DNA from 2 places in the Caballeronia sp. LZ016 genome. Region 1 is predicted to be linked to the other one. Evidence: riboswitches for the same ligand, from Rfam matches in the RefSeq annotation. Region 1 holds a riboswitch; the other holds the start of a gene.

Region 1 (10,440 bases):
GACTGCCGCGCCGATCGCCGCTGCGCCGAGCTGCGGCGCGGTCATTGCAGCGAAGTCGCCCTGGAACGCGGCCATCGGCGTGCGCGCAGCCGCGACGATGACGACTGCATCGTTACCTGTCTCACTCATGTTTTAGCTCCTTGATGACGCCCTGAATGACGGCGGGAACATCGCCGAGCCGCGCCGCATCCGACGCGATCACGTCGTTCTCCGCTGCGTGTGCGCCGTCGCGCGTCAACGCGGCGAGGCACGATTGATATGTCGGGTCCACCGCTTCATGCGAACTGATCATCATGCCCATGTTGCGCAGACGGCCATCGTGGACGCCGTAGGTCCAGCCGTGAATCGTGAGGTCCTGTCCGCGCGCCCAGGCGTCGTTGACGACGGTCGTGCGGCATACGTTCAGCGTCTGCTCGATGGTGTTCAATTCCACGAGCCGGCGATGCCGCGCTTCGCCCATCGGCCATTCGTCGAGCAGCGCGGCGTGCTTCTCGCGCACGTCTTCCACGTGACGCAGCCAGTTGTCCGCGAGACCCACGCGCCGTCCGACGAGCGCCGCGCCCACGCCCGAGCAGCCGTAATGGCCGACGACCATGATGTGCTTCACCTTCAGCAGATCGACGGCGAATTGAATCACCGACAGCGCGTTGAGGTCCGAGTGCACGACCACGTTCGCGATATTCCGATGCACGAACACTTCGCCCGGCGGCAAGCCGATGATCTGGTTGGCCGGCACGCGCGAATCGGAGCAGCCGATCCACAGGTATTCCGGCGCCTGCTGATGCGCGAGCCGCTCGAAGAATTCCGCGTCCTCGGCGAGCTTGCGCGTGACCCAGCTCTGGTTGTTGTCCAAGAGATGGGCGAGGGGATGAGCGGCGTCGTTGTTTCGGTCAGTCATGTTCGTTTGCTGTGTTGCGTGTTGCATGTTTCGAGGATGCGCCGCGACTCACGCGGCGCGTGCGGATGCCTTGTCGAATCGGTCCGGGTAACGGACGCAGAAACGGATGGCTCCGTCGTAGGGGAAAAAATCGGCGAGTTCGCCTCGCAGCAATTGCTCCTTGTGACGCTGCCATAGCGCAGGGTCGAAGAAATCCGCGTGATGACGCATAAATGCTTCGCGCACGCGCGGATCGCCGAGCAGGAACGTGCCGTACGTTTCGGGAAAGATATCGTGCGGCCCGACGGTATACCACGGCTCGCCCGACAGTTCGTCTTCCTCGTTGCGCGGCGGCGGCACGCGGCGCACGTTGCAATCGGTCAGGTACTCGATCTCGTCGTAATCGTAGAACACCACGCGGCCATGACGCGTCACGCCGAAGTTCTTGTACAGCATATCGCCGGGAAAGATGTTGGCCTGGATCAACTGCTTGATCGCATCGCCGAATTCCTTGATGCCGTGATCGATGTCATCGGCGTTGCCGTTCTGCAGGAAAAGGTTGAGCGGCACCATGCGCCGCTCGATATACACATGTCGAATGACCAGCTTGTCGCCTTCGTATTCGATCATGGATGGCGCTTCCTTCTCCAGTTCGCGGATCAGCGAATGATCGAGCCGCGCGAGCGGCAGCGCGACGCTGGAATATTCGAGCGTATCGGCCATGCGGCCCAGCCGGTCGTGGCGTTTCACGAGCAGGTACTTGTCCTCGATCTTCGCGCGCGTGGTGTCTTTCGGCGGCGGAAACGCATCCTTGATGAGCTTGAACACATAAGGAAACGACGGCAGCGTGAACACGATCATCACGAGACCCTTGATGCCCGGCGCGATGATGAACTGATCGCTCGAATGCTTCAGGTGATGCAGCAGGTCGCGATAGAAGAGGTTCTTGCCCTGCTTCTGAAGCCCCAGCGACGTATAGATTTCCGCGTTCGGCTTCGCCGGCATGATGCTGCCCAGAAACTGCACGTAGGCCGACGGCACTTCCATGTCGACGAGAAAATACGAATGCGAAAAGCTGAAGATGATGAGCAGTTGCTGGCGCTCGAGCAGCACCGTATCGAGCGCGAGCAGGCCGGGGCGGGTGTGACGGACGGCGATGGCGAAAGGCAGCAGCGAATCGCCGTGAATGATGCGCCCGACGATATACGCCGCCTTGTTGCGAAAGAACAGCGACGACAGCACGTGAATCTGGAAATTCGGCGCGGGCGCGAAGTCGCCGAAGGTGTCTCTCAGCGATTGCATCACGCATTGCACGTCGCGCGTCAGGTCTTCGAACGGCGGCTGCAACTGGAAGTTGGTGACGATGCGTTCGAGGGTGGCGGCCAGGCCGTCCTTGTCCGGGTAATACGCGCGGTATGTCGGCTTCGCGGCGGGCTCGTCGTTCTCGATGTACTCGGTCGAGATGGCCGGCCGCACGAAGATGAAGTCGTTGTTGAAGTACGAGCGATGCAGGATCTTGCAGCACACCGAGTTGAAGAAGGTTTCGGCGCACTCCGGCTGGCGGTGCGTCGTCAACAGGCCGATGTAATGCAGCTTGATTTGCTGCCACACGTCGTCGTCGATGTTCTCGGCGTCGTACTCGTCTTCGAGCCGCGCCACGCATTCGTCGACGCGCTCGTCGTACGACGTGATGCGCTCGCGCGCAAGCTGCGAGAGCGCGTGCCAGTCGCCTTGCTCGAACAGCGTCTTCGCCTTGACCGCGGCTTCGCGGAACACGCGGTAGTGCCGGTCGAACCCTTCGAGCAGCGTCTGCGCCACATCGAAGCCGATTTGCGACGAGAGCAGCTTGGGGAAGTGGTTCATGTCGGCTCGCATCAGGCGGCTTTCGACCGGCGCGTCCGCTTGTCGATGCCGGCCGCGAGCAGCGCGCGGCCTTGCTCTTCGTAAGCGGCCAGTTCGGTGAGCGTGGTGTTGAGGTCTTCGAGCTGACGCTGCAGCACTTCCCGATGCGCGGCGATGGTGTCGATGAACGCGCGCAGTTGCGTCGCCGAGCCGGTCGGGGAATCGTAGAGATCGAGCAGCGTGCGAATTTCCGACAGCGTGAAGCCGAGCCGCTTGCCGCGCAATGTGAGCTTCAGCCGCGTGCGGTCGCGCGGCGAATACACGCGGCGCAGGCCGTTCGCGCCTTCGCGTCGCGGTGCGAGAAGGCCCTGATCTTCGTAGAAGCGGATGGCGCGCGGCGTGACGTCGAACTCGCGCGCCAGTTCGGTGATCGTGTAATGCGTGGGCTGAGTCATCTGGAAAGCGCGACGCGCGGACAGGCGTCCAACGATAGAATGACGTTTACGTTATCGTCAACCTCGCCGGATTGCAATGCGGCGAAAATCCCTAAGGCACAACGATGAACGCACTCGAACACCAGCTCGATTATGTATTCGCCGACGAATTGCCCGAGCCGGGCGGCGTGAAGGAAGTGGCGCCTGGCGTCCACTGGCTGCGCATGCCGCTGCCGTTCGCGCTCGATCACATCAATCTCTGGCTTTTGCGCGATGAGATCGACGGCGTGCGAGGCTGGACGGTCATCGATTGCGGCATTGCAAACGACGGCATCCGCGCGAGCTGGGAGCGTGTCTTCGATACCGTGCTCGACGGCCTGCCCGTGTTGCGCGTGATCGTCACGCATTGTCATCCCGACCACCTCGGTCTTGCCGACTGGCTCTGCAATGGCGGCGACCGGCAACGCTGGAACGTGCGGCTCTGGATCTCGCTCGGCGAATACGCGATGGGCCGCGTGATGGCCGCAGGCGACGGTTCCAACGCTGGCGGCGAACGCGCGGCGCGGCATTTCGCGACGCACGGCCTGACCGATGAAGCATCGCTCGAAGCGCTCAAGAAGCGCGACAGCTATTACCCGACGCTCGTGCCTTCCGTGCCGCGTGAGTTTCGCCGTATCCGCGATGGCGATCGCTTGCGCATCGGCGAGCGAGAATGGGAAGTGGTGACGGGCTATGGCCATTCGCCCGAACATAGCGCGTTGTATTGCGCATCGGACACGCTGCTGATTTCCGGCGACATGGTGTTGCCGCGCATCTCGACGAACGTGTCGGTGTTCGCGATCGAGCCGGAAGGCAATCCGCTTGCGCTGTATCTGGAATCGCTCGGCCGCTATGAAGCCATGCCCGCCGATGTCCTCGCGCTTCCGTCGCACGGCAAGCCGTTTCGCGGCGTGCAGACGCGCATCGGGCAACTGAGGGAGCATCATCGCGCGCGGCTGGCGGAAGTGCGGGAGGCGTGCGCCACGAAGCCCTGCAGCGCCGCCGATATCGTGCCCATCATGTTCAAGCGCCAGCTCGATATTCACCAGATGACGTTCGCGCTCGGGGAGGCGCTCGCGCATTTGAATCTGCTCTGGCTCGAGGGCGCGTTGAAGCGTCGGACCGGCGCGGATGGGGTGATGCGGTTCGCGCCGGCGTGACGTCTCCGTTTACTGCACCGAAACCGCCCCGAAATTCTGCCGCCCGAACGGACTCACGTTATACCCGCTGACATTCGCGCGTGTCAGCGCCGCGGCCGTCGGATACACGAGCGGAATCCACAGCGCCTGATCGTGGATGATCTTCTGCGCGTCGACATACGATTTCGTGCGCTTCGCGACATCGGGCGTCGCCTTGCCATCCGCGATCAGCTTGTCGAGCTGCGCATCGCAGAAGCGCGCGAAGTTGATGCCGGACTTCACCGCATTGCAACTGAATAGCGGCGAAAGATAGTTATCCGGATCGCCGTTGTCGCCGGCCCAGCCCATGAACAGCATGTCGTGCTGGCCCTGCTTCGCTTCCTTGATCAGCTCGCCCCATTCGATCACCTTCACCTGCGCCTTCACGCCGATCTTCGCCAGATCGGCCTGAAGCAACTCCGCGCCTGCCTTCGGATTCGGATTCAGTACGCTGCCATTCGGACGCACCCAGATCGTCGTCTCAAAGCCGTTCGGCAGGCCCGCATCGGCAAGCAGCTTCTTCGCGCGATCCGTCGAATAGGGATAAGCCTGCACGCTCTTGTCGTAGCTCCACGTATTCGGCGGATACGGATTCACCGCCGGCGATGCGGTGTTGTCGAACACGGTCTTCATGTACGTCGTGCGATCGAACGCCATGTTCAGCGCCTGGCGCACCTTCGGATTGTCGAGCGGCTTCTTCTGCGTGTTCAGCGCGACGAAGGCCGTCATGAACGCCGGCGTCTCGCTCACCTCGAGCGACTTGTCCCTCTTCGCATCGAGCACGTCCTGCGGCTTCGGCGACAGCGCAATCTGACATTCGCCCGCCTTGATCTTCTGCGCGCGCACCGAGGCATCGGGCGTGATCGCATAGATCAGGCGATCGACCTTCGGCTTCGGTCCCCAGTACGACGGGTTCACGTCGTAGCGGATGACCGCATCCTTCGTGTAGCTCCTGAGCACGAACGGGCCCGTGCCGATGGGCTTGCTGTTGATGTCGAGCTGCCTGTTCTCCTTCAGCAACCGGTCCGCGTACTCGGCCGAATAGATCGATGCGAAGCCCATCGTGAGGATCGGCACGAAGGTCGCGTTCGGCTCGTTCAGTTGGAATTTCACCGTCTGGTCGTCGACCTTCGTTACAGCCTTGATGAGCTTCACGAGGCCCATCGACTGCGCATGTGGAAAGCCGCTTGCGCCCGCCACCTTGTGCCACGGATTGCTGTCCGACAGCATGCGCTCGAACGTGAAAACGACGTCATCCGCGTTGAGCGGGCGCGTGGGCTTGAAGTAGTCGGTGGTCTGGAATTGCACGTTCGGGCGCAGATGGAACGTGTACGTGAGCCCATCGCTCGATACGTCCCACTTCTGCGCAAGCGATGGCGCGACCTTCTTCGCGGCCTCGTCGTACGAGACGAGCGTATTGAAGACGACGTCCGCCGATGCGTTCGTCGTCACGAGGGAATTGAACTGGACGACATCGAAGCCATCCGGACTCGATTCCGTGCATACGGTGAGCGGCTTCGACATCGCGAGGATCGGCGCGGCCACGAGGGCGGCTGCGAGCGCGGCGGTGGCGCGGACTTTGGAGCGGTTGAGGCGCATGGATTCTCCCGTGACTCTCGGTCACACATCGGTTTTCTTGTTGCTCGGGATCTGCCGGGCACGGCGACGCGTGCAAGCGCCGCGCCCGCGCGACAGCTTATCCAACGGCGCGAGCCGTCACAACGAAGCATTGCGCATACCGTTATGCCTCGCGCGGGCGCGCGGCTTGCCGAACCGTGCGCGTCACGCTACACTGGCCCCCGTCTTTGGGGAGTAGCCTTCCTTCGTCTTGCGAAGGAGAACGCGTCAACATCCTCGGCTTTCTCTGCCGTGGCGCGTTCGACCGGTCCGGTTTGGCGAGACCATTGATGCGCTATGTCGTTCCTGGTCGGACGGGCGTGGCGCATCATGGTTCGCTGACGTCCGGCCGTGGAATCATCGTCGTGTCCCCACAATCACAATATTCATTGTTCACCCGCGCTGGCATTCGCACTGGCGCCGCGTCCGCTTTCCATCGTTCGATGCGGGGTGCCGCATGACGATGCTCTTCCTCGAACTCGCATTCATGCTCGCGATCATCCTGATCGCATCCGAACTCTTCACCAACGCGCTCGAACATCTGGGCGAACGGCTCGGCATCTCGGAAGGCGTCACCGGTTCGCTGTTCGCGGCGGTCGGCACGGCATTGCCGGAGACCACCGTGCCGATCATCGCGCTCCTGGGCGGCACCGCGAGCCGCGCGGTCAACGAAGAAATCGGCGTCGGCGCGATTCTCGGCGCACCGCTGATGCTCGCGACACTCTCCACCTGCCTGATGACGCTCGCCATCGTGAAGTCGCGCGGCTTGCGCGGCGTCATCACGCCCGAGCGCAGCGGCTTCACGCGTGACCTCAACTTCTTCCTCGTGGCGTTTTTGATCGCGGCAGGCGCGATGTTCGTGCCGCATCATGCGTGGCAAGTGCGCGCGCTGTTCGCGGGCGGGCTCGTCGTGCTGTACATCATCTATGTCGTCGCGACGTTCCGCGCTTCCGCGAATCTCGTCGAAAGCGGGCACGGCACGGAAGCACCCGAAACGCTCTTTATCTCGCGTCTCGGCCTGAAGACCAGCCTCGGGTCCATCATGCTGCAGTTCCTCGCCGGCATCGTGCTGCTCGTCGGCGGGGCGAAGGGCTTCATTCACGGGGTCGAAGGCGTGTCGCAGGCGCTCGGGGTATCGGCGCTGCTGCTGTCGCTCATCATCATTCCGATCGCTACGGAGCTGCCCGAGAAGGTGAACAGCATCCTGTGGGCGCGGCGCGGCAAGGACACGCTCGCGTTCGGCAACATCACCGGCGCGATGGTGTTTCAGGGGACGCTCTTGCCCGCTATCGGCATCATGCTGACGCCGTGGGAGCCGCGAATCGAAGTGCTGACCGGCGTGCTGATCACGCTTGCGGCGGCGGCGTGGCTGCGTTTTCATGCACGCGGCAATGGCGTCGCGCTCTGGGCGCTGCTGGGCAATGGCGTGCTGTACGCCGCCTATCTGACGCTGACCCTCGGCCGCTAGGCGCGCACTGAGCCCGCAAAAGAAAATGCCCGCGCGAGGCGGGCATCGATGTTCAGGCGGCGCGTCGGACATCGACGCGTTGTTCTTGTTGTTGTTTGTTTATCGGCCCCGATCCGGAAAACTTTAGAGGCGCGCGGCCTGTTGATAGCGGCTCGCCGCGTCGATGCGAGCGGTGGCTTCACGAAAGCCCTCGCCGAGCGACATGCGCGCCGCTTCCGCCGTCTGCATCAGCGAGGCATCGAGCGCCTGAATGTCGCGAGCCGCCTGCAGCGTCGCGGAATCGCGGTCGTTCTGCAACTGCATGATGACCGGCGAGCGCAGTTCGGCCACGCGCGCGGCTTCGATCCAGTCGCCAGCGGCGGCCGCCGCGGCCATCGCGCGGGTCAGCGTCACTGCGTTCGTCAGCAATTCGTGTTGGCTCACATCCGTCTCCGTGCGTCGCGGGTTACTTGTTCGTCGCCAGCGCGCCCGCGCTGTTCGTGCCGCCGAAGAGCTGCGTCAGATACGCGGTGTTGTTCTGCATCGTCGCCATCAGCGTGTTGAGCGCCGTGAATTGCGCGTTGTATTGCGAGGTCAGGCTGTCGGCGTAGGTCTGCAGCTTGGCCGTCTGATCGGTCAGGCTCTTGAGGTCGGCGTTGAGCGCCGTCGTGCGCGTGTCGATGACGCCGCCCGTCTGCAGGAACGTCGTGATCTTCGAGCTGAGCTGCTTGCCGATGCCGTTCGTCTGGCTGAACAACTGCTGCACGCGCGTCGGGCTGTTCGAGAGCGCGGTCGAGAGCTTGGAGTCGTCGATCGACAGCGTGCCGTCGTCCTGAAGGTCGATGCCGATCGAAGCCAGGTTCGTGGTCGTCGACGTCGATCCGGAGCCGGACGTCACACCGCTCGTGACGATGTTCGCGAGCGTGCTTCTGATCGTCTGCAGCATCGAATCGCCGAGCAGTGCGCCGCCTTGCGAGCCGGCGGCTTTCGTCGAGTCGAAAGTGGACAGCGCCGCAGCCTGGCTCACGAAGGAGTTGTAGGAATCGACGAACGCCTTGATCGTGCTCTTTTCCGTGGTCGTGTCGGACGCCACGGTCAGCGTTTGCGTGCTGCCCGCCGCAGCCGACGCGAGATTGAGCGTCACGCCGCCGATGGCCGTCGTGAGTGTGTTCGTCGAGCTCGTGACCGCGGTGCCGTCGACCGTCAGCGACGCATCCTGCGCCTTCGACGTTTCCGTGAAATTGCTGCTGCCCGCGCTGTACGAAAGCGATGAATCGACGCCCGCGCCCGCAGTCACCGAGATCGTGTTCGCCGCGCCCGTGGTCTTCGAGGCGAGCACGAGGTGCTGGCCGTCCGTGCCGGTCACGATGGTCGCGCTGATGCCGGGGTTGTCGTTCGCCGAGTTGATCGACGATGCGATGCTCGCGAGCGTGTTGGTGCCGTCGAGCGTGACGTTCATCGAACTGGATCCGAGACTCAGCGTGAGCGTGCCGGCGCCGAAGGTGTCGGTGGCCGCGTGCGCCGTCGATGAAATCTTCTGCGCGCTCGCCACGTTGTTGACCTTGATCTCATACGAACCGGCGACCGCGCTCGTGCCGGCGGTGGCGGTCAGTCCGCTGCCGCTGGCCGTCGCCGTGTACGCTGCGAGCCCCGTGCCGTCGGACAGGCTGGAAAGGGACGATTGCAGCGAGGAGAGCGCGGACTTGATCTGCGACACGGCGGACAACAGCGTGTTGTCGCTCGCCGTCTTCTTCGCGATCTGCGTGGCCTGGCCCGTCGTCTTGGCGGTGACGATCGAGGAGACGAGCGTGGAGACGTCGAGCGAGGAATTGGTCGCGCCGCTGATGATGGACTGCGCGGCAGCGGCCAGCGTGGCGCTGATGTCGGTCGAACTCGTGGTCGAGGTGGTGGTGGTCATCGGATGCTCCGGACGGACTGCCTATATGTTGCGAGCTTTCGTGAGCGGCGCGGGGTACGTCTTTGCGCGCCGCTAACGAAAGCTGGGAGGCAAGCCTCCCAGTCGCGCACTGAACCCCGCCAGAACGCAGCGGGGTGAGTGAAGGTGCTTTAGCCGAGGAGCTTCAGCACTTGCTGCGGCATCGAGTTCGCTTGCGCCAGAACCGAGATACCGGCTTGCTGCAGCACTTGCGCCTTCGACAGGTTCGCGGTTTCTTGTGCGAAGTCTGCGTCGGTGATCGCCGATTGTGCCGAGCTCAGGTTGGTCGACTGCGATTGCAGGCTGGAGACAGCCGACGTGAAGCGGTTCTGCTCAGCGCCGAGCGTCGATTGCAGCGTGTTGACCGTGTCGAGCGCGGTGTCGACATAGCCGATCACGTTTTGCGCGCCGCTTGCCGTCGAGATGTCCACGCTCACCGAACCGAACAGGCCGGTCGAGCCCATCGAAACGCTGCCGAAGTCGACGCTCAGCGTCTGGTTCGCCACTGCGCCGATCTGGAACGACACCGACGAAACCGAACCCGACAGCATGGCCTGGCCGTTGAACGTGGTCTGGTTCGCGACGCGATCCAGTTCGCCGAGACGCTGGCTCACTTCCGTCTGGAGGTAGCCGCGCTGCGTGTCGGACAGCGAGCCGTCAGCAGCCTGAACGGCGAGCTGGCGGATACGTTGCAGGTTGTCCGTCGTGGAGCTGAGGCCGCCCGATGCCGTCTGGATCATCGAGATTGCGTTGTTTGCGTTCGACACGCCCTGGTTCAGCGCGTTGACGTACGACGTCATGTTCGTCGAAATCGCGAGACCTGCTGCATCGTCAGCCGCGCTGTTGATGCGCTTGCCCGACGAAAGGCGGTTGATTGCCGACGACAGGGCGCTTTGCGAACCAGCCAGGTTCTTTTGCGTAGCTTGCGACAGCGTGTTGGTATTGATGTTCAACATGGCTTGTTTTCCCTCTTTAAAGTATGGCGTCTTTAACGCCTACATCAGTTACGGCGTCGCGCTGTTTTGGAACTTACGCTGACCGCCTTACCTTAGGTTATCGGGCTGCCCGAA
Region 2 (7,015 bases), on a different contig from region 1:
GATGGCGTATCGCGCGCTGCAAATGCTGTGGAACGGCATTTCGCCAAACGGCACGGCAACGGGCGTGTCGGGCGCGGCATCGCTGCAGTGGGACTACACGACGTATCACTGGTATCACAGCTCGGGCAAGATCGAGTGCGCGGGTCGCAACAACGCATGCATCAACGTGCTGCAAGTGCTGAAGGACTCGTTCAACGTGCCGATCTGGCTGACGGAATGGGGCTGGTCCGGCTCGGCGGATTCGCCGGCGGCGCAATCGGCCTATGTGCAGGAAACGATGGCGTCGTATTACGCGATCAAGGACAAGTACAACCTGGAATGCGTGATGATGTACGCGGTCATCGATCCGAATTACGGGCTGATTCAGGCCGATGGCGTGACGAAGAATCCGGCGTACGCGACGTTCAGGAACTTCATCGCGGCGAATCCGGTACCGGCGGTTTGAAGAAGGCGATGCGCCTTCGGGCCGCAAGGTCATCCGGCATAATGCATCGACCAATACGAACCATGTCGAGGTGTCGATGCTGCTGTCTGAACAGAACGTACTCGTGACCGGTGGCGCGCGCGGCCTGGGTGCGGCAATCGTCGAAGCGCTCGCACGCGAAGGCGCGGGCGTCGTCGTGAATTATCGCCGCAGCCAGAACGAGGCCGTGGCGCTGGCGGAGCGGCTCGGTCCGCGCGTCGTGGCCGTGCAGGCGGACGTCACGGATGCGTCTTCCGTTGCGCGCCTCTTCGACGAGGCGCGCGCACAAACCGGCCGGCCGGTGCATGCCGTCGTGAACAACGCACTCGCCGATTTCAGCTTCGATGGCGATGCGCGTCCGAAAATCGGCGACATCGCATGGACGCGCTTTCAGCAGCAGATCGACGGGGCGCTCAAGGGTGCGCTCAATACCATTCAGGCCGCATTGCCCGATATGCGCGCCGCCGGCTTCGGCCGCATTGTGAACGTGGGCACGAATCTCTTCCAGAACCCGGTCGTCCCGTATCACGATTACACGGCGGCGAAAGCGGCGTTGCTGGCGTTGACGAGAACCGCATCGAACGATCTGGGTCCGGACGGCATCACCGTGAACATGGTGTCGGGCGGCCTGTTGCGCACGACCGATGCGAGCAGCGCGACGCCGGAGGCCGTCTTCGACATGGTCGCCGGGTTCACGCCGCTGCGCCGCGTCACCACCCCGGCCGAATTCGCCGACGCCGTGCTGTTCTTCCTCTCGCCGTGGGCGCGTGCGGTGACGGGTCAGAACCTCGTCGTCGACGGGGGACTGGTCAAGGGCTGACGCAACGTCAGACCTCGCTTCGCTTCAACAGATAGTCGAGCCCGCCCACGCGATACCAGCGATAACCGAACGGTTCCAGCACGACACTGTGCTGGCCGTTGGCGTTGCCTTCACTGTGATCGTCGGAGAGCAGGTTGACGAGCCTGCCGCTTTCCGCCGCCGCCGGGCCGACGCGGAACTTGACCGTGCACGCGGCCGCGCCGAAGTTGTGCAGGCACACTACCGAGTTGTTGCGCCAGTCGTAGCGCAGCGCGAGCACGTCGTCACGCGACGTGCGGAGAATCGCGAAGTCGCCCCAGCTGATTTCGGGTACTTCCTTGCGCATGCGGATCATGCGCTCCATCCAGTTCAGGAGCGAATCCGGGTCCCTTCGCTGGCTCGCGACATTCACGCGCTCATAACCATACGGTCCGCCTGAAATCACCGGGCTGACCGGGCGCCCATGCTTCGTGAAGCCGGCGTGCGGCTCGGTCGACCACTGCATCGGCGTTCGCAGGCTTTCACGTTCCGGCAGGCGCAGATTGTCGCCCATGCCGATTTCATCGCCGTAACGCACAACCGGCGTTCCCGGCAGCGTGAACATCAGGCTGTATGCAAGCTCCAGACGGTGACGGTCGCCATCGAGCATCGGCGCAAGACGGCGGCGGATGCCGCGTTCGTAAAGCTGCATCGACGGGTCGGGGCCGAACGCGGCGAATACCGTCTCGCGCTCTTTCGGCGACAAGCGGCCGAGATCGAGTTCGTCGTGGTTGCGCAGAAAGACGCCCCATTGCGCAGTCGATGCACGCGACCTGGTCGCTTCGAGCGCTTTGCGCAGCGGCGCGGTATCGGCGCTCGCGAGCGCGTAGAACGTATTCTGATTGACCTGAAAGTTGAACATCATCTGCAGCCGCTCGCCGGCATCGCCGAAGTACTGCATGTCGGTGTGAGGCAGCACGTTGGCTTCCGCGAGAATGGTCGCGTCGCCTTCGCGCCACTGCAGGAACTCGCGGAACATGCGCAGCATGTCGTACTGCTGCGCGGGCTTCTTCACTTGCGCACCCTTGGTGGCGATGACGAACGGCACCGCGTCCATGCGGAACCCCGAGACGCCGAGCTGAAGCCAGAAGCCCATGATCTTCAGCAGTTCGGCCTGCACGTGCGGATTCGCGGTGTTCAGGTCGGGCTGGAAGTCGTAGAAGCGGTGGAAGTACCACATGGCCGCTTGCTTGTCGTAGGTCCAGGTGGACTTCTGCACGCCGGGAAAGACCACGCCGTCGTCCGCGCCGACCGGCCGCTTCTTCGACCATACATACCAGTCGCGATACCTGGAGTGCTCGTCGCGCCGCGCTTCCCTGAACCACGGATGCTGATCCGACGTGTGATTCACGACGAGGTCGATCAGCACGCGCAGGCCGCGCTGACGGCACGCGTGAGTGAATTCCGCGAAGTCGCCGAGCGTGCCGTAGCGCGGGTCGACGTTGTAGTAGTCGGAGATGTCGTAGCCGTTGTCGCGGCCGGGCGATGGCTGGAAGGGCATCAGCCAGATGGTGGTGATGCCGAGGCCCTGAAGATAGTCGAGCCGGCGCAGCAAGCCCTGAAAATCGCCGACGCCGTCGCCGTTCGCATCCATGAACGCGCCGACGGACAGGCAGTAGATGACCGCGTTCTTGTACCAGAGATCGTTGAGCATGCGCTTTGATCGAGGCCCGGTTCGTGTGCGTCCGAGTGTAACCGTGATTCATCCGGGCGGGCAATGCGGGAACGCGCGGCTTTTACGTGACATCCAATGCCGTGTCTGCCACTTCATCCGAGGAGAGGTCATATGAAAAGCATTCATTTCGCGCTCGCGGCGGCGCTCGCGTGGACGAGCATCGCGTGCCATGCGCAAGGAGCGGCGCCGACCGATCCGCAGATCGCGGCGATCGTCGTGACCGGCAATCAGGTCGATATCGACGCGGGCAAGCTCGCGGGCGACAGAACGAAATCGAAGGACGTGAAGGCATTCGCGCATCAGATGGTCACGGATCACACCGCTGTCAACAAGGCCGCGACCGACCTGGTGAAAAAGCTCGGCGTGACGCCGGAAGACAACGCGACGAGCCAGAGCCTCAAACAGGGCGGCGACATGAACATCGCCAGACTGAAGGGCGTGTCGGGGGCGAGTTTCGACAAGGCGTATATCGATCACGAGGTCGCCTATCATGAAAGCGTGCTCGATGCGCTCGACAAGACGCTCATCCCGAACGCGAAGAACGCAGAACTGAAGGCGCTGCTCGTGAAGGTGCGGCCGGCGTTCGTGGCCCATCTCCAACACGCGCGGCACGTGCAGGCGGAACTCGCGAAGAACGGTGCGTGACATGCGCCTGCTGATCTTGCTGATCTTGCTGATGAGCGCGCTCGTGCTGCCGGCCGATGCTATCGCGGCGACGCATGTCGTCGTGATCGAAGGCATGCGTTTCGATCCGCCTGCATTGACGGTGGCGCGCGGCGATCGCGTGGTGTGGATCAACAAGGACCTGTTACCGCATACCGCGACCGCCGACGCGAAGGCGTTCGATTCGCACGACATCGCGGCGAACGCTTCGTGGAGCTATGTGGCGCGCGATGCGGGACATTATGCGTATTCCTGCGCGCTGCATCCCGCGATGCACGCGGTCCTCGACGTACGGCAATGACGACGATGATTCCGGCGACAGACAGCACCAACGACGAACTCGCCATGGCGCGGCGCATCGTGGCGGGCGACCGCGCCGCGTTCGAAACGATGATGCGGCGGCATAACCGCCGGCTATATCGGCTCGCGCGCGCGACCTTGCGCAACGATGCCGAAGCCGAAGACGCGCTGCAGGATGCGTATCTGCACGCGTATCGATCGATGAACCAGTTTCGCGGCGATGCGCAGTTGTTCACGTGGCTCTCGCGCCTCGTCCTGAACGAATGCTTCGCGCGATTGCGGCGTTCGTCGCGTCGTCAGAATGTGATTCCTATCGTGGATGCGCCCGACTTCATCGACCATGCCGATACCGCACGCACGCGCGACGATGCCCCCGACGAGGCGCTGGCGCGTGCGCAAGTGCGCGCGTTGCTCGAACGCAAGCTCGATGAATTGCCGGAACTGTTCCGCGTCGTGTTCGTGCTGCGATCGATCGAGGAGATGAGTGTCGAGGAGACCGCGCAGTGTCTGAACATTCCCGAAGCGACGGTGCGCAGCCGGCATTTTCGGGCGCGCAGCCTGTTGCGCGAATCGCTTGCGCAGGCCTTCGATCTCGCCGAGCGCGATGTGTTCGAATTCGGCGGATCGCGTTGCGATCGCATCGTTGCGAACGTCTTTTTCAAGCTATTTGGTGGCGCCTCATAGCAATCATGCCGTGTTAAGCTTTCGCTTCTCGCTGGGGAGTAGCCGGCTTTCCGTCACACGGAAAGCGCTCATGTCAACACACTCGGTCCATCCATTCGGATCGTGGCATGAGCAGCCATCAAAGGTTGGCAAGACCATCGACGGAACGCGCCTTCAGGTCGGGCGGCGCGTTGCGTCGTCGATCTTCGCCCGACCAGAGCCCCGTTCGATGAACCTCGCCTCCACGATCTTCCTCGCCTTCGCCATGTCCACCGACGCCTTCGCGGCCGCCGTCGGCAAGGGCGCGAGCCTGCGCAAGCCACGCGTCACCGAAGCGCTCAGAACGGGCGTCATCTTCGGCATCATCGAGGCGATCACGCCGCTCGTCGGCTGGGCCATCGGCAGGACGGCGGCGCAGTACGTCACGGCGTGGGATCACTGGATCGCGTTCGGGCTGCTGCTGTTGCTGGGCGCGCGCATGATCCGCGAAGGCTGCGGCAAAGCCGGCCACGCGGACGAGAAGCCCAGCGCGCATTCGTTCTGGGTGCTGGCCGCGACCGGCTTTGCAACGAGCATCGATGCGATGGCCGTCGGCGCGGGCCTCGCTTTCATCGACGTGGATATCTTCTCGACGGCCGCGACAATCGGTTTTGCGACGATGCTGATGGTGACCATCGGCGTGATGATCGGCCGGGTCGTGGGCGCGACCATCGGCAAGCGCGCGGAGATCGTCGGCGGGCTGGTGCTGATCGGCGTCGGCAGCATGATTCTCGCGCAGCATCTCGGCTACGTCCGTTGAGCGCCGAGGCTGCGCTCAGGCCGCTTGCCCGGCGCGGCGCGTCACATGTTCGACCATCCGCTGGGCCGCCGGCTGCAACAGGTCGAAGCCCTTGAAGCAGACCACGAAGCGCCGTTCCGCCCAGGCATCGACGAGCGGAATGACCGCGACGCCGAATACGGAGCGATACGTCGCCGCGACCTCCACCGGCACGACGCTGATGCCGAGGCCCGCTGCGACGACACGAAACGCCGCATCGAAACTGGACACGATCACGCGATACGACAGCGTCTTGCCGACGCTTGCGGCGGATGGCCTGAGCATCGTATGGACGGCGGTCGACGGCAACAGCCCGACGTGCTCGTACTGAAGCGTGTCCTCGAAGCTCACGCGTGTCTCGTTGGCGAGCGGATGATCGGGATGCACGGCGAGCGCGAGCCGGTCGCGTCGATAAGGCTCGTGCTGCAAGATGGCTGATCGTTGACGGCGCGCTGGTGGTGATCGCAAGCGGCATCGCGTTCGGTCAGGCCCGCTCGGTGCCGATGCTGATCGCGCTGGGCGTGCTCATCAGTCTCGCGGGACAGACCATCTCGGTGTGCTATCACGCCTATCAGGCCGAGCTTTTCCCGACCGCCATCCGTTGCCGCGCCAATGGGCTGGTGTACTCGGCGAGCCGCATCGGCGCCATGATGTCGGGCTTCATCATCGCGGCGCTGTTGCGGGATTTTGGCGTGGTCGGCGTGTTCGCGGGCATCACCGCCTGCATGCTCGTGGTCGTGCTCTCCATCGGGATATTCGGACCCCGAACGAACGGCAAGCGTCTCGAGGAGCTGTGTCACTGAAGCGATCGATGCACGCGGCGGCGCGTCACTTGCCGTACATGTCGAAGTCGAAGTACTTCGCCTCGATCTTGCGATACGTTCCATCGCGCAGGATGTCCGCCATCGCGCCATTCAGCGCGTCGCGAAGATCGGGGTCTGATTTGCGGACCCCGGCGGCATCGCCGTCGCCCATGATCTTCGGGTCATAGACGACATCGCCCGCGAACGCGAAGCCCTTGCCCGCCGGCGTCGCGAGAAAGCCGAGCTTGCCTTGCACGGCGTCCATCAGCACGGCATCGACGCGGCCCGCGGTCAGGTCCGCATACGCCTGGTCGTAGCTCGGATACGCGACCACATCCACGCCCGACGCCGCCCATTTCTCACGCGCGTACGTCTCCTGCACCGTGCGTTGCTCGACGGCGACGCGCTTGCCCGCGAGCTTCGATGCCTCAGGCAGCAGATGCGCGCTTTCCTTCGCGATCAGACGGGTCTGATTGCGATACAGCCGCTCGGTGAAGTCGATTTGCTGGCGGCGCTTTTCATTCGCGGCCATCGACGACAGGATCACATCGAACTTGCGCGCCTGCAGTCCGGGAATGAGGCCGTCGAAGCTGCTCTGCACCCACACGCATTTCGCCTTCAGCTTCGCGCACAGCGCATTGCCCAGGTCGATATCGAAGCCCTGCACCGCGCCGTCCTTCGTGACGGATTCGAACGGCGGATAGGTCGGATCGACGCCGACGCGGATCGTGCTCCATTCCTTCGCCGTCGCCATCGTGCTGGCCGCCATCAGGGCGAGGGCGGCGGCGGTCAT

Evidence for each region. Region 1 has a riboswitch for manganese ahead of P9220_RS03225 (sodium:calcium antiporter). Riboswitches for the same ligand answer to the same signal wherever they lie in the genome.
Region 2: it holds a riboswitch for manganese, as region 1 does, so the genes downstream of both, mntP (manganese efflux pump MntP) here and P9220_RS03225 (sodium:calcium antiporter) in region 1, are expected to answer to the same signal.

The regions. Positions count from the first base shown of each region.
Region 1 covers NZ_JARTVY010000001.1:679,117-689,556, reverse strand. The annotation lists gene P9220_RS03255 (acetyl-CoA C-acetyltransferase) at 1-129, opposite strand, end outside; gene can (carbonate dehydratase) at 122-898, opposite strand; gene aceK (bifunctional isocitrate dehydrogenase kinase/phosphatase) at 947-2,740, opposite strand; gene P9220_RS03240 (MerR family DNA-binding transcriptional regulator) at 2,752-3,174, opposite strand; gene P9220_RS03235 (MBL fold metallo-hydrolase) at 3,279-4,352, shown strand; gene P9220_RS03230 (ABC transporter substrate-binding protein) at 4,362-5,969, opposite strand; yybP-ykoY riboswitch at 6,166-6,338, shown strand; gene P9220_RS03225 (sodium:calcium antiporter) at 6,445-7,455, shown strand; gene P9220_RS03220 (flagellar protein FliT) at 7,579-7,878, opposite strand; gene fliD (flagellar filament capping protein FliD) at 7,901-9,352, opposite strand; gene P9220_RS03210 (flagellin domain-containing protein) at 9,502-10,326, opposite strand.
Region 2 covers NZ_JARTVY010000005.1:100,553-107,567, forward strand. The annotation lists gene P9220_RS24270 (glycosyl hydrolase) at 1-445, shown strand, start outside; gene P9220_RS24275 (3-oxoacyl-ACP reductase) at 522-1,283, shown strand; gene P9220_RS24280 (alpha-amylase family protein) at 1,291-2,955, opposite strand; gene P9220_RS24285 (DUF4142 domain-containing protein) at 3,088-3,621, shown strand; gene P9220_RS24290 (cupredoxin family copper-binding protein) at 3,623-3,940, shown strand; gene P9220_RS24295 (RNA polymerase sigma factor) at 3,937-4,623, shown strand; yybP-ykoY riboswitch at 4,645-4,821, shown strand; gene mntP (manganese efflux pump MntP) at 4,832-5,401, shown strand; partial or broken gene P9220_RS24305 (LysR substrate-binding domain-containing protein) at 5,417-5,848, opposite strand; partial or broken gene P9220_RS24310 (MFS transporter) at 5,848-6,222, shown strand; gene P9220_RS24315 (ABC transporter substrate-binding protein) at 6,248-7,015, opposite strand, start outside.